DNA from 3 places in the Cobetia sp. UIB-001 genome. Region 1 is predicted to be linked to each of the others. Evidence: predicted binding sites of a transcription regulator. Region 1 holds the regulator's gene; each other region holds the start of a gene.
The links. The regulator PhoB, encoded in region 1, activates phosphate uptake and scavenging genes when phosphate is short. The targets are predictions, from matches to a motif close to TGTCATANNNNTGTCANA.

Region 1 (2,202 bases):
CGGCTGGGCGATTCCGATGGCCTTCGCCGCGACGCTGGAGGAGGTACCGACCTACGGCTGGTGGCTGTTCGCGGCCAATCTGATGTGGACGGTGGCCTACGATACCGCCTACGCGATGGTCGATCGCAACGACGACCTCAAGGTGGGCATCAAGTCCACCGCCGTGCTGTTCGGGCGTGCCGACAAGCTGATGATCGGCCTGTTGCAGCTGGGCATGCTGGCGGTGTTGATCGGCATCGGCCTGCACCTGACGCTGGGCATCTTCTACTGGCTGGGGCTGGCCGCCGCCGCCGTCACCTTCGTCTGGCAGCAACGTCTGATCCGTGAGCGTGAGCGTGCGCCCTGCTTCCAGGCGTTCCTCAACAATCATTGGACGGGTCTGCTGATCTTCGCCGGTATCGCCCTGGCGACCTGGCCGATGAGCTGACTCCCGCATAAACATTAGTATTATTTAATTTAAAGCGACCCCTGCCCTCTGTTGCTCCCCAGCCCACGGTTCATGCCTGCCTGCCGCGCCTCCAAGGCGGCTGGCAGGCTTGCGTGCAAGCTGCCATGCTGGCAGTTGTCATCTCGTTGTCATATAAGCGGGTTGTAATCGTCATCGACTTGTCATTCTGGCGCGTGCGCCGACTGCTGCATGGGATCTAGCGATGAGCTCCAAGACCGTACTGATTGTCGACGATGAATCCTCGATTCGCGAGATGATCGCCGTTGCCCTCGAAATGGCGGATTACCGCGTGCTGGAGGCAGACAATGCCCAGGACGCCCACGCCATCGTCGTCGATGAAAAGCCCGATCTGCTGTTGCTGGACTGGATGATGCCGGGCACCAGTGGCCTGGAGCTCGCGCGGCGTCTCAAGCGTGACGAGACCACCTCGGAGCTGCCGATCATCCTGCTGACCGCCAAGGGCGAGGAAGACAACAAGATTCAAGGCCTGGAAGCCGGTGCCGACGACTACATCACCAAGCCCTTCTCGCCGCGCGAGCTGGTCGCCCGTCTCAAGGCCGTGCTGCGTCGCACCACTCCCAAGGGGGTCGAGGAGGCGGTGGAAGTCGAAGGCCTGATGCTCGACCCGGCCAGCCACCGCGTCACCGCCCACGGCAACTCGCTGGATGTCGGCCCGACCGAATATCGCCTGCTGCAGTTCTTCATGACGCATCAGGAACGTGCCTACACGCGCAGTCAGCTGCTCGATCAGGTATGGGGCGGCAACGTCTATGTCGAGGAGCGCACCGTGGACGTGCACATCCGTCGCCTGCGCAAGGCGCTGGGCACAGGCCATCAGCATCTGATCCAGACCGTCCGCGGCACCGGTTACCGCTTCAGCGCTCAGGCCTGAGGGATTCATGCGCTATTGGACCAACGAGCTATGGCGCCTCGGCTACCTTGCCGGTGGCTTCGGCCTGATCGGTGGCCTGCTGGGCCATCTGGGCTGGGGCCTGGCGCTGGGCCTTTCGCTGTATCTGTTCGTCCATCTCAAGCACTTGAAGAGCCTCTACACCTGGCTGATCACCAATCCCCATGAAGAGCCGCCGCCCGGCGATGGCGTCTGGGGAGACCTGCTCGATCGTCTCTACCGCTACCAGAAGGGCCAGCGTCAGGCTCAGGAGCGACTGCGCAGCATCCTCAACCGTATCCAGGAATCCTCCGAGGCCATGCGCGACGGCCTGGTGATGCTGGACAACCACGGTGACATGGAATGGTGGAACAGCGCTGCCGAGCAGCTGGTCGGTCTCAAGGCCAGCCACGACCGCGGTCAGCACATCACCAACTATCTGCGTGACCCCGTCTTCATCGACTACTTCAATCGGCTGGCCTACCGCGAGCCGCTGACGCTCCAGTCGCCGCTGTCTGACAACCTGACGCTGCAGATCTCCATCACCCTGTTCGGTGACAACGAGCGTCTGGTCATGCTGCGTGACGTCACCCGCCTCTATCGTCTTGAAGAGATGCGCCGCGACTTCGTGGCCAATGTCTCCCATGAACTGCGCACGCCGCTGACGGTGCTGGCCGGCTATCTCGAGACCTACTCCGATTACGCCGATGACCTGCCACCGCGCTGGCAGCGTGGACTGGGCCAGATGCGGAGCCAGACCGACCGCATGCAGCACCTGGTCGAGGACCTGCTGACCCTGTCACGCCTGGAAAACGACGAACTGTCCGATAATGGTCGCTGCATCGACATGTGTGCCCTGCTCGGC
Region 2 (2,202 bases), 1.7 Mb from region 1:
TCACCGCCCTCGCCCTGATGAAAAGCGCCCATCACTTCCGCGAAGTCGATGAAAGCCTGCTGATGCGCTGATACCGATCGATCGGGTCTCAACCGCGCCCGAATCCTGCCCGTCGCACAAAAAACACCCGCACGGCCTCCACTGACAGAGAGGTGTGCGGGTGTTTTCGTCTGGGCCACCAGCGGCTTGCCAGGCATTCAGGCTTTACCGCGAACTTGCCGACTAGCTCTGTGGTGCGGCACTCAGCGTCAATTCGATGGCATCGTGGCGCCAGTGTTCATCATCGCAGTCCACCGCGCGGCCATTCTGATCGAAGTTGATGCGGGTGATGCGCTGCGCGGGGCTGCCCTGCGCGGCGTTCAGCGCGGCGGCGGCCTCAACGTCGAACACCGTGGAGGCCAGCTCGAAGCTGACGCGGCTGACACGAATGGCGTATTCGCGTCGATAGAGGTCGGTCAGGGAGTGGGCTCCGAGATCGAAATCGAGGATGCCCGGGAAGCAGTCACGTCGCAGGTGATGGCAGACATGCAGCACGCGCCGCCCGTCGATACGCCGCACGCGAGTGATGCGATAGACCACTGAGCCCTCCGCAATCCCCAGTCGCCGCGCGATCACCGCGTTGGCAGCGACCTCTCCTGCCGCCAGTACCTCGGTGCTGGCCACCCGCTGCTGTGACTCGACCATGTCGCGAAATGGCAGGCACGCCAGCAAGTCATAGCGCAGTCGTGGCGGCGAGACGAACCAGCCCCGCCGATTCTCGCGATAGATACGCCCCTCCGCCTCCAGCTGCAGCAAGGTGTCGCGTAGCGTGACCCGCGTCGTGGCAAAGCGTTCGATCATCTCGCGTTCGGAAGGCAGGCGCTGTGAAGCGCGTAGCGGCGCTGCCTCAAGATGGTTCAGAAGCTTGCCCTTGAGCCCTGCCACGGGGACATCCGTGTCAGGAGTTGCCGATGAGGCGGCGTCACTCTGGGGCTCAAGCGAAGATGAAGGCATGCGAAGTTCCTGAAAGATAACGAAAGACAGCAATTTCTGGCGAGTCACTTGCATGACATCCAGGGCGTCCAGGATGGAAAGGGTCAGAGCGAAGCGATTTCTGTGGTCTAGTTCAGATGCCCCGCAAAGCTCAGAGCGACTTTTCAAGACACGCTTGTCGAGACACGCATGAGGAGAATAGTGGCATTGGCGTGACAACTCGGTGACAGCGCAGGTCTGGCTGCCACGTCAGGTCAGTCATCACGCGCTGACTCATGCCTTGCACACCCATGCTTTGCACACTTATGACTGTGGAAGATAGCGAGGACCGGGGCCCGCGGCAAGGCACGAAGAAGGCACGGAGAAGGTATGAAGATGGCAGAGGCAGAGCCGCCACCCCATGCCATGACAACGACATGTTGACGACACGCAACTGTCACAGGCGAGCGCTAGAGTCGATCGTGCCTTTCGAACTGAACTAGACCACACAGTTTCGGCTCTCTCGGCTCTTGCCTGAGCACTTGGCAGAACACTGGCCTGATCAATGATCCGAGAACTGGCCTGAGCAATGACCTGAGCACCCGGATGTGCTCTCAGCGTGTCGACAGGGTGTCTGATGCCCGTCACGCCTTACCTTCAGCGCAGCGATTGTTCATCACCTACTGGGGAAATCTCCTTGAAGTCGATTGCCACTACCTCATCCCGCTCCACCGGCCTGCTGGTTTCCACCTGCATGGCCGCCCTGTTGGGCAGTGCCTCCGTCAGTGCCGCCGACATGCCGGCTGACCTTCTCGAGGCCGCTCAGTCCGAAGGCCGTGTCGATAGCGTCGGCATGCCGGACAGCTGGGCCAACTGGAAGGACACCTGGGCAGACCTCGAGTCGAAGTATTCCATCGCGCATAGCGATACCGACATGAGCTCCGCCGAGGAAGTCGCCAAGTTCAAGGCCGAGGGTGAGAACTCCACCGCCGATATCGGTGACGTGGGCTTCGCCTTCGGTCCGATCGCGGTGCAGCAAGGCGTGACCCAGGCCTACAAGACCACGACCTGGGAGCAGATCCCGGAGTGGGCCAGGGACAAGGATGGGCACTGGGTACTGGGCTACACCGGCACCATTTCCTTCATGATCAACAAGACGCTGGTCAGCGAAGATGAGCGCCCGACCTCCTTCGCCGATCTCGCCGAGGGTGACTACAAGGTGTCCGTCGGCGCCGTGGGCAAGGCCTCACA
Region 3 (2,202 bases), 1.8 Mb from region 1:
CAAGGCGTCGGCCAGGACATCACACGCCAGCCAGGCGGCCAAGTCAGCCAAGTCCAGTGCCAGCAACAAGTCGAGCGATACCCAGTCTCGTTACCAGAAGAAGAACTACGCCGACGTGCTCAAGAACGAGCGCCACTGAGGCATGACATCGCTGCCTGATGGCAGCTGAGTGCCCCGGATGATGAAAGCCCCCCGCAGCCTTTGGTTGCCGGGGGCTTTTGCGTTTCGGCCTCTTTTGTTCAGATCCTGTCTCCAGACGCTGTGGCCAAGCCCTTTGCGTCAGGCCCTTTGCGGTAAAGCACTTTGCGTAAGGCCTTCGTTCCCAAGCCCTTTGCATCAAGCCCTCGGGTCCAAGCTCTCGGATCAGCGCCTTGCCCTCTGGCTCACGATGGCAGGGTGTAGAGAGCGAGTGGATCTCAGCGTTCTCGAAAGCGCGACCTTCACGCCGTGCTGGGTGACTTTCGGGCATGACGGCTTCATCGCATGGCGAAGTGCTCAGCTCGCCATCTTCAAATGAACGTCAATCCGCGGGGGAGCAGGCCACGATAGCGGGGCATCATGGGGCATCACGGGGCCTGGCGGCCTCGGCGCGGGCCGTTATCGGAAAATATATATGGAGATTCATATTTTCAGATAACCATGGAAGTCGCCTCGTCACGCTTGCTCCAGGGCGCTGTCTTTGGACTGTCATGCGAGCGCATCACGTTCGCAATGCAAGCGTCATCCAATCTTCATACGAAGCGCCTACTTTACATCCGCAGCTGGATCTCGGTTCGAACGAAAAAAACTCAAGGGGCAGGGAATATGAAGACGCTTGGCTTGGTGGTAGGCGCGATGATGCTGGTTCCTTCGATGGCACAGGCGGCGTTCAGTCTGGATAGCCGTTACAACGACGCCGATGGGGATCTGGTGGCGGATATTCCGACGGATGCCTCACAGCTCAAGGACCCGAGCACACTGGTATTTGCCTATACGCCGGTGGAAGACCCGGCAGTCTATGCCGATGCCTGGTCTGACTTCCTGGATTACCTGGCCGAGAAGACCGGCAAGAAGGTGCAGTTCTTCCCGGTGCAGTCCAACGCCGCCCAGATCGAAGCCATGCGTGCGGGTCGTCTGCATATTGCCGGCTTCAATACCGGTTCCAACCCGCTGGCCGTGGCCTGTGCCGGCTATCGCCCGTTCACCATGATGGCGGCGGCGGATGGCAGCTACGGCTACGAGATGGAAATCATCACCTACCCGGGGTCCGGCATCGACAAGGTCGAGGACATCAAGGGCAAGGAAATGGCCTTCACCTCCGAGACCTCCAACTCCGGCTTCAAGGCACCGTCTGCCATCCTCAAGGCCGATTACGACATGGTCGCCGGTACCGATTTCACGCCGGTGTTCTCCGGCAAGCATGACAATTCCATCCTCGGCGTCGCCAACCACGATTACGTCGCTGCTGCCGTCGCCAATTCGGTGATGGGGCGCATGGAAGATCGCGGCGTGATCGAGGCGGACCAGATCAAGACGCTCTATACCTCGCAGACCTTCCCGACCACCAGCTACGGCGTCGCCTACAACCTGACGCCGGAGCTGCAGGCCAGGATCAAGGACGCCTTCATGAGCTTCCCCTGGGAAGGCTCCTCACTGGCAGCGGAGTTCTCCGAGTCCGGTGAAGCGCAATTCGTGCCGATCTCCTTCCAGAAGGAGTGGGAAGTCATCCGCAAGATCGATGACGCCAACAACGTTCAATACAACTGCCGCTGAACCCCGCAAGAGGGATCAGGCAGTGACATGACGGGCGTAACGCGACCTCCCGAATTGATGCCATATGTGGCTGGCCGGGAGGTCGTGAAGGGCCAGGACCCTGAACGCCAGTGCCGCCAGTCTGAAATATTGGCTTATATGGATCAGTGAATATTGTCGGGTGGCGTCGCCAGCTGATGATATCTGTCCCTCGCCCGAGGCGGGGGCAGATCAAAGAACACACGGGAGAAGGGAATGAAGCGTCTTGGATGGTGGTTGGGGTCATTGCTGTTGGTGCCGACGCTGGCGCAAGCGCAGTTCAGTCTGGGCGAGCGCTACAGCGATGCCGATGGCGACATGGTGGCGGATATCCCCACGGCCCCCGCCGAACTGAAGGACCCCGCCACCCTGGTATTTGCCTATACCCCAGTGGAAGACCCGGCGGTCTATGCCGATGCCTGGTCTGACTTC

Region 2: HA399_RS09830 (UTRA domain-containing protein) is a predicted target of PhoB. The motif match lies at 1,184-1,201, and genes of this name have one in related genera.
Region 3: phnD (phosphate/phosphite/phosphonate ABC transporter substrate-binding protein) is a predicted target of PhoB. The motif match lies at 675-692, and genes of this name have one in related genera.

Annotation. Positions count from the first base shown of each region.
Region 1 is NZ_CP058244.1:4,105,657-4,107,858, forward strand. Features, by position in the region: gene ubiA (4-hydroxybenzoate octaprenyltransferase) at 1-427, shown strand, start outside; gene phoB (phosphate regulon transcriptional regulator PhoB) at 651-1,340, shown strand; gene phoR (phosphate regulon sensor histidine kinase PhoR) at 1,348-2,202, shown strand, end outside.
Region 2 is NZ_CP058244.1:2,362,955-2,365,156, forward strand. Features, by position in the region: gene HA399_RS09825 (NYN domain-containing protein) at 1-71, shown strand, start outside; gene HA399_RS09830 (UTRA domain-containing protein) at 223-993, opposite strand; gene HA399_RS09835 (ABC transporter substrate-binding protein) at 1,649-2,202, shown strand, end outside.
Region 3 is NZ_CP058244.1:1,713,941-1,716,142, forward strand. Features, by position in the region: gene HA399_RS07250 (hypothetical protein) at 1-139, shown strand, start outside; gene phnD (phosphate/phosphite/phosphonate ABC transporter substrate-binding protein) at 835-1,752, shown strand; gene phnD (phosphate/phosphite/phosphonate ABC transporter substrate-binding protein) at 1,987-2,202, shown strand, end outside.